Regions from separate parts of the Aquabacterium sp. A3 genome, predicted to be linked through region 2. Evidence: predicted binding sites of a transcription regulator. Region 2 holds the regulator's gene; the other holds the start of a gene.

Region 1 (4,006 bases), on a different contig from region 2:
CAGGCCCGCGTCGCCATCGATGATCAGCAGGCCACCGTGGGCCGAGGCCCCGGCGCTGTTCGAGGCAAAGCCCTTCACGTGCACGCGGCCGCTCATCATGTTCTCGGCCACGCCGGTGCTGGCGCTGCCGTGGATGGTGACGTCGGCCAGCTTGTTCATGCCGGCGGCGTAGTAGCCCGCATGGCCGTCGATGGTGACCTTGACGGCGGCGTTCAAACCCACGGCGATGTTGTGGGCGCCATCGGGGTTGAGCACGGTGATGTGCTGGCCGGTCAGCTCACTGGCGGGGCCGTGCAGGTACTGGTTGAGCGGGCGCACGCCGCCTTGGCTCACATCAAAGCTCAAGCCTTCCATACGTACATCTCCTCAGGGGCAGGTTCGAACACGGTGGCGTGTTTCACATCGGGCAGGTGGGCCAGCGAGCGGAACTCGGAGGCGATGGCCACGTAGTCGTCGGTCTCGGCCACCACGGCCGGTTTGCAGGCAAAGGGGTCGCGGATCAGGGCCAGCTCGGTGCTGGTGCCCATCAAGAAGGTGTAGAAGCCGTCCAGCGCCTCGAAGCCCTTTTGCAGCGCGGCGTGCAGGGTGTCGCCTTCGCGCAGGCGCCATTCCAGAAAGCGGCAGGCGGCCTCGGTGTCGTTGTCGGTTTCGAACTGGATGCCGCGCGGCTCCAGCATGCGGCGCACGCCATTGGGGTTCGACAGCGACCCGTTGTGCACCAGGCAGAAGTCTTCACCGGCGGTGAAGGGGTGGGCGCGGTCGGGTGTGACGGCGCTCTCGGTGGCCATGCGCGTGTGGCCCACCAGGTGGCTGCCTTGCAGCTGGCCAAATTGGTAGCGCGCGGCCACCTCGGCGGGCCTGCCGATGTCCTTGTACAGCTCGATGCTGCGGCCGGCCGACAGCAGGTGCAGCTTCGGGCCATGGGACTTGACGAAGGCCTTCACGGCGTCAATCTGCGAGGGGGCCTCACCTTCAAAGGTGATGACGGCGTGGTTGGCCTTGATGCTGGCGCGGGCCTGCACCTTCAGCTCGGTGTTGAGCGCATCGAGCAGGCCCTGCCAGTGGTAGCCCGCGCCCTCATCGGTCAGGCCCGAGTACACGCTGATCTTGCGCTGGCCCGCAGGCAGCGGCTCGGTGAACACGGCCAGGCCGGCGGAGTCCGGGCCCCGCTCGGTCATGCCGATCAGCATGGGCACCATGAGTTCGCCGAGCTGGCTGCGCAGCGCGGGCTTTTTGAGGAGCAATCCAACGATTCCACACATGATGGTTGTGATCCTTCTTCAGAAAAATTCGAGGTACTGCTTGACTTCCCAGTCCGACACGTGGCGCTGGTACTCGATCCATTCCATGCGCTTGAGGGTGAGGAACTCGTCGGCCACCGGGCCCAGGGCCGACTTGATCAGCTCGTCGGCGTCCAGCGCGTCCAGCGCGGCGCCCAGGTTTTGCGGCAGCAGGCCGATGCCGGCGTCCTTCAACTGCGCGGCGCTCCAGTCGTAGAGGTTGACGTTGCGTGGTGCACCCGGGTCCAACTGGCGGTCGATGCCGTCGAGGCCCGCGGCGATCACGGCGGCCGTGGCCAGGTAGGGGTTGCACGAGCCATCGGGCAGGCGCAGCTCCAGCCGGCCCTTGGGGATGCGCACCATGGTCGAACGGTTGTTGTCGCCGTAAGAGATGTAGGCCGGGGCCCAGGTGGCGCCCGTGAGCGAGCGGCCCACCACCAAGCGCTTGTACGAGTTCACCGTGGGCGCGCACAAGGCGGTCAGCGCCGGGGCATGGGCCAGCAGGCCGCCCAGGAAGTGATACGCCATGGGCGAGAGCTCCAGGCCCTGCGGGTCGGCCGGGTCGGCAAACAGGTTGCGCTGGCCATCGCCGATGGACAGGTGCATGTGCATGCCATTGCCCGGGCGGTTGGCAAAGGGCTTGGGCATGAAGGAGCACACCAGGCCCATCTCGTTGGCGATCTCGGCGGCCGCCATCTTGAAGAACACGAAGTGGTCACACGAGGTGAGGCAGTCGGTGTAGGTGTAGTTCAGCTCGAACTGGCCGTTGGCGTCTTCGTGGTCGATCTGATAAACATCCAGGCCGCTGGCGCGCATCGCGTTGGACAACTTCTCCAGGTACGCACGGGTGCGCGAGAGGCCTTTGTAGTCGTAGCAGGGCTTGGCCAGCGTGTCGCTGGCATCGCAGGGCTCGATGCCGCCGTCTGCCGACCGCTTGAGCAGCGAGAACTCGGGCTCCAGGCCGGTGTACAGGGTCAGGCCGCGTTCGGCCAGGCGGGCCGTCTGGGTCTTGAGCACCACGCGGCTGTCGTAGGCCCAAGGCTCGCCGTTCACATGGCCTTCGCACACGATGCGGGCCAGGCCCGGCTGCCAGGGCACCAGTTGCACGGTGCTCAGGTCGCCCCGGGCCATGAAGTCGGGGCCGTGGGGCTCGATGCCCACGCCACAGATGGCAAAGCCCGCAAAGCCCGCGCCCTCGCTCAGCACGGTGCCCAGGTGGGCCACGGGCACCGACTTGGCCTTGGCCACGCCGTGGATGTCCACAAACTGGGCCAGCACGTACGACACGCCCTGGGCGCGCAGGTACTGCTGGGCGGCGTCCAGGGTGTCGAAGCGCGCCGGGGCGATCAGCTCACCCGGCGGGGCTTCGGGGGGCAGGGACAGGGCAGCGTTCACGGTGGGGCTCCTTTGTGTCGCGGTTTGGTGTGGCTCGGTGTTTCCTGTCATGCAACTAGTGTGCCTATCAGGAAACACCAAAATGAGGCGCCACGCTGGCCCAAGGCCTGCACATACACTCATCGCCAAGGCATGCTGAAGAGGAGTCGGGCTTGGAATCGGAGCAGGAAGAACAGGGCGTCAACAGCCCATCGCTGGAAGAAACCGTGGGCGCGGCCATCCGCGAGCAGCGCCAGAAGCACGGCCTGACCATCGCCCAGGTGGCCGAGCAGGCCGACATCAGCCGCGGCATGCTCTCCAAGATCGAGAACGGGCAGACCAGCGCTGGCATGGACACGCTGGCCCGCATCGCGCGGGCCCTGGGGGTGTCGATGTCGATGCTGTTCAGCAAGTACGACGCCACCACCACCTCGGCCCAGCACATCAAGCACGGCGCCGGCATGGAAGTGGTGCGCCGGGGCACCAAAAGCGGGCACACCTACCAACTGCTGGCCTATGACCAGGGCCCGGTCAAACACTTCGAGCCGTTTTTGATCACCATCGAGGACGACAGCGAGCGCTACCCCAGCTTCGAACACCCGGGCACCGAGTTCATCTACATGCTGGAGGGCCGCATCGAGTACCGCGTGGGCCAGGAGACCTATGTGCTGGAGCCCGGCGATGCGCTGAACTTCCAGGGCGAGGTGCCGCACGGGCCCGAGCGGCTGCTGGCCTGCCCGATCAGGTTTCTGTCGGTGATCGTGTATCCGCAGGTGGCGGGGTAAAACATGCCCGCCCGCCGCTCATTCATAGATCTACACAAGTCCATCAACAGCATTTATCTATGAATAATTGCGATGGGCCGGCAAATCTGCCGCCGCAAAGCATCCATAGATTTGCTTTTCATGGCGGAGTTGATAACATCTATGAATGCCCCGCCAGAACACCAAGCCTGCGGACTACCCGCAAGCGGTCCTCCAGCAGATTGAATTGCTCGCGCAAAACATCGTGATTGCGCGCAAGCGCCGTCGCGAGACCCAGGCGCAGTGGGCCCGCAAGCTGGGCGTGTCGCAGCCCACCATGGCGCGCATCGAGCGAGGTGATCCGTCCGTGGCCATGGCGTCTTATGTGATGTGCATGTGGCTGATCAACCAGAACGCCAACCTGGCCGGCCTGATCGCCCCCTTGAACGACCACACCGCGCTGGAGCGCGAGGTCAAGCGCGTGCAGGGGCGCGCCGCGGTGGTCACGCCCGCAGCCACCAGCGCCGAACCCTCGCCCCCGGCGTTTGCGCCGGCCGACCACACCCGGGTGGCCGCGGGCCTGGCCGCGCTCATGGGCCAACCGGAGCC
Region 2 (4,006 bases):
ACATGCCGAAGATTTTGTTGATGTCCACTGGTTTTCCCCTGTCATGGCCTGGCTGGCGCCTGGTGATGCGCTCAGCCTTGATGGCTGGCGCCGCGCTGGCTGCGGTCGCGCACGCCGAAAAGGCCGACCGGGCACAGCCCCTGGTCTTCGCTGCGGATGCCGCTCGTGTGGACGAGGCCAGCCGGGTCAACATCCTCACGGGGCGGGTGGAGATCACCAAAGGCACCATGGTGGTTCGGGCCGATCGCGTCGAAGTGCGGCAAAACCCCGGTGGCACCCAGACGGCCGTGGCCTCTGGTGGGCAAGAGGGGCGGGCCTACTTCCGGCAAAAGCGTGAAGGTCTCAATGAGTTCATCGAAGGCGAGGCCCTGCGCATCACCTACGACGGCGTGCAGGATCTGGTCGTGTTTTCCGGGCGCGCCGTCATGCGTCGGCTCTCTGGTGGGCAGGCCGCTGACCGGGTCTCGGGCGACACCATCACCTACGACAACAAAACAGGTGTCTTCCAGGTGGCCGGTGCACCTGCTGCCAACAGTGGCGCCAGCCGTGGCCGCGTGCAGGGCGTGATCACGCCTCGCAGCGACGCCCCCAATGCAGCCGGGCCAGCCGGGCGTTGAGCACATGAGCGATCCTCGCCCCCCCACTCCCGGCGACGCCACCACGGCCCGTCTTCACGCTCAGGGCTTGCGCAAACGTTACGGTGCCCGCACGGTGGTGCACGACGTGCACGTGTCGGTGGGCGCCGGCGAAGTGGTGGGCCTGCTGGGCCCCAACGGCGCAGGCAAAACCACCTCGTTTTACATGATCGTGGGGCTGGTTCGGGCTGACGCCGGCACCATCGACATCGACGGTGAACGGGTCGAGCGCCTGCCCATCCACCAACGCGCACGTCGCGGCCTGAGCTACCTGCCCCAGGAGGCCTCGATCTTTCGAGCCCTCACGGTCGAAGAAAACATCCGCGCGGTGCTGGAGTTGCAGCACGACGCGCAAGGCCGACGGCTGTCCGAGGCCGAGCTGCGCCAACGGCTCGACACCCTCTTGCAAGACCTCAGCATCGAGAAGCTGCGCTCCAGCCCCGCCATGGCCTTGTCGGGCGGCGAGCGTCGCCGTGTCGAGATCGCGCGTGCCTTGGCCACCCAGCCGCGCTTCATCCTGCTGGACGAGCCCTTTGCCGGGGTCGATCCCATCGCCGTCATGGAGATCCAGCGCATCATCCGTTTCCTCAAGGCCCGCGACATCGGTGTGCTCATCACCGACCACAACGTGCGTGAAACCTTGGGGATCTGTGATCGCGCCTACATCATCAGCGAGGGCCGCGTGCTGGCCGAAGGCGCCCCTGCCGAGATCATCGACAACGCCGACGTCCGCAAGGTCTACCTCGGCGAGCACTTCCGCATGTGAGGCAGCCGCGCCATGAAGCCTTCACTGCAGTTCCGGCTTTCTCAGCACCTGGCGCTCACCCCTCAGTTGCAGCAGTCCATCCGTCTGTTGCAGCTGTCCACGCTGGAGTTGCATCAGGAAGTCGAGCAAATGCTCGAACAAAACCCCTTCCTCGAGCCCGACGACGAATTTGCTTCGCTGGAAACCGCCGCCTCGCAAGAGTTCGAGCGGCAGCGGCAAGAGCAACTCAGCCGTGATGACCGCGCCACCGACACCGATGGCCCCGGCGGTGAGGCCGAACCTGCCGGCCTGGATGGGCTTGAAGCGGGCGCCACCGAGCGTGATGATTGGGAAAACGGCACCGAGCGCGATGACTTTGACGGCATCCGCGAAACGCCTTCGCGCAACAACAGCGACGACGACGACCACGACCCGCTGGAGCGCAACAGCGAGTCCATCAGCCTGCAAGAGCACCTGCGCCACCAGCTCAATGGCATGCGCCTGTCGCCCGCCGACAAGGCGGCCGTCGATGTCCTGATCGAGTCGCTCAACGAAGACGGCTACCTGGCCGACGCCCTGGAGGACGTTGCCAACAGCCTGCTGGGTGGTGAGGACGACGATGTCGACGAGGACTCGCGCGACGAACTCCTGTCGCGCCTGCGCTGCGCGCTGGGCTGGCTGCAGAGCCTGGAGCCCGTCGGCGTCGGCGCCCGCAACCTTTCCGAGTGTCTCTTGCTGCAGTTGCGCGACCAGGACGATCACCCGGCCTGCGACGTGGCCCGGGCCATCTGCCGCGATCACCTCGAACTGCTGGCCCGCCGCGACATGCGCAAGCTCATGGCGGCCACCGGTGCCGATGAGTCGCAGCTCAAGGCCGCACAGTCCCTCATCGTCAGCCTGGAGCCCAAGCCCGGCCGGGCTTTCACGCGGGCTGAGGCCAACATCATCGTGCCCGACGTCATCGTGCAAAAGTCGGGGCGTGGCTGGAAGGTGGTGCTCAACCCCGACGTCATGCCCAAGCTGCGCATCAACGACCTCTACGCCCAGGCCCTGCGTGCCAGCCGGGGCCCCCGCGGCGGTGGCGAGGGCGCGCACGCCTCGCTCAGCTCCCGCTTGCAGGAGGCCCGTTGGTTCGTCAAGAACATCCAGCAGCGCTTCGACACCATCCTGCGGGTCTCGCAGGCCATCGTCGATCGCCAGAAGAATTTCTTCACCCATGGCGAGATCGCGATGAAACCGCTGGTGCTGCGCGAAATCGCCGACGAACTCGGTCTGCACGAGTCCACCATCTCGCGGGTCACCACCGCCAAGTACATGAACACGCCCTTCGGCACGTTCGAGCTCAAGTACTTCTTCGGCTCATCGCTCAACACCGAAGCCGGCGGCAACGCCTCCAGCACCGCCGTGCGCGCCCTGATCAAGCAGCTCGTCGCCGCCGAAGACCCGGCCAAGCCCTTGTCAGACAGCCAACTCTCGTCCATGCTGGAAGAGCAGGGCATCCAGGTGGCGCGCCGCACCGTGGCCAAGTACCGCGAGGCCCTCAAGATCGCGCCCGCGAACCTGCGCAAGTCGCTCTGACGGCCCCCGCTGGCGGCCGCCGGGGGTGCCGTCATCGCTTCTCGTCACCGTTTCTTTTTGTGAACACCTCCATCTCCCTGCCCCATGCTGTTGCCATTTGAGCGAGCCATCGCCATCCTCCCCTGGCAGGACTGGGCGGCCCTGAGCCTGTTCTTCTTTGGCTGGGTTGCTTATGCCCAGTTCGCCTCGCGCCGAGCCCGGGTGCAGCGCACCTTGCTGGCCAGCACCAACCACTACCGCATGCACTGGATGGCCCAGGTCACCCACCGCGACCAGCGCATCGTGGACGCCGCCATCACCCAGAACCTGGCCAGCAGCCCCAGCTTCTGGGCGTCCACCACCATCCTGATCCTCGGGGGCTTGCTGGCGGTGCTGGGCACCCACGACCGCGCCAGTGAACTCGTCAAGGACATCCCGTTCGCCGCCCGCACCACGCTGCTCGTCTTCGACATCAAGCTGCTCATCTTGCTGTCCGTGTTCATTTACGCTTTCTTTCGCTTCACCTGGTCCATGCGCGTGTACTCCTTCGGTGCCATCCTGGTGGGGGCCGCGCCCAATGTCGACGTGTTCGACCGTGGCCAGGCCGATCGCGACGAATTCATCCGGCGCGCGGGCAAGCTCATGGGCATGGCCGCCGAGAGCTTTGCCGATGGCTTGCGCGCCTACTACATGTCGTTCGCGGTGATCGCCTGGTTCGTGTCCCCGATCTTCTTTGCCCTGGCCACCCTCGCGGTGCTCTGGATCCTCTACCGACGTGAATTCCTCTCGGACGTGCTTGCCGTGCTCAACGCCTGAGCCCGCCCCTGTCGCCGCGCCGATCGTTTGCCTCTCGCTTGCCCATGACCACCTCCGCCCCCCGTCCCCGCCGTGTCCCGGCGCCTGCCTCGCGCCCAGGCCCTTCGCGCCCGGCGCCCGCCGCCATGCCCGGGGGTGGCCATGTGGCTCCCCGTGTGCTTCATGAGCCTGTGCTTTTCCTGTCTTGCGCCAGCGGTGTCGAGCCACTCTTGCTCGACGAGGCCCGTCGCATCCTGGGGGCATCGGCGCGCCT

Evidence for each region. Region 2 encodes sigma-54, which starts transcription at its own class of promoters, with help from an activator protein. Its sites were predicted from a motif close to TGGCANGNAANCTGCTTT; they were not measured.
Region 1: a site for sigma-54 is predicted at 2,724-2,741, ahead of glnT (type III glutamate--ammonia ligase). Genes of this name have one in related genera too.

Annotation. Positions count from the first base shown of each region.
Region 1 covers NZ_JBBPEV010000001.1:2,085,973-2,089,978, reverse strand. Annotated here, with positions in the region: gene WNB94_RS09085 (GltB/FmdC/FwdC-like GXGXG domain-containing protein) at 1-354, opposite strand, end outside; gene WNB94_RS09080 (class II glutamine amidotransferase domain-containing protein) at 342-1,262, opposite strand; gene glnT (type III glutamate--ammonia ligase) at 1,281-2,675, opposite strand; gene WNB94_RS09070 (helix-turn-helix domain-containing protein) at 2,828-3,439, shown strand; gene WNB94_RS09065 (helix-turn-helix transcriptional regulator) at 3,585-4,006, shown strand, end outside.
Region 2 covers NZ_JBBPEV010000006.1:2,465-6,470, reverse strand. Annotated here, with positions in the region: gene lptA (lipopolysaccharide transport periplasmic protein LptA) at 3-617, shown strand; gene lptB (LPS export ABC transporter ATP-binding protein) at 622-1,401, shown strand; gene WNB94_RS15750 (RNA polymerase factor sigma-54) at 1,414-2,958, shown strand; gene WNB94_RS15745 (DUF599 domain-containing protein) at 3,043-3,753, shown strand; gene WNB94_RS15740 (THUMP domain-containing class I SAM-dependent RNA methyltransferase) at 3,879-4,006, shown strand, end outside.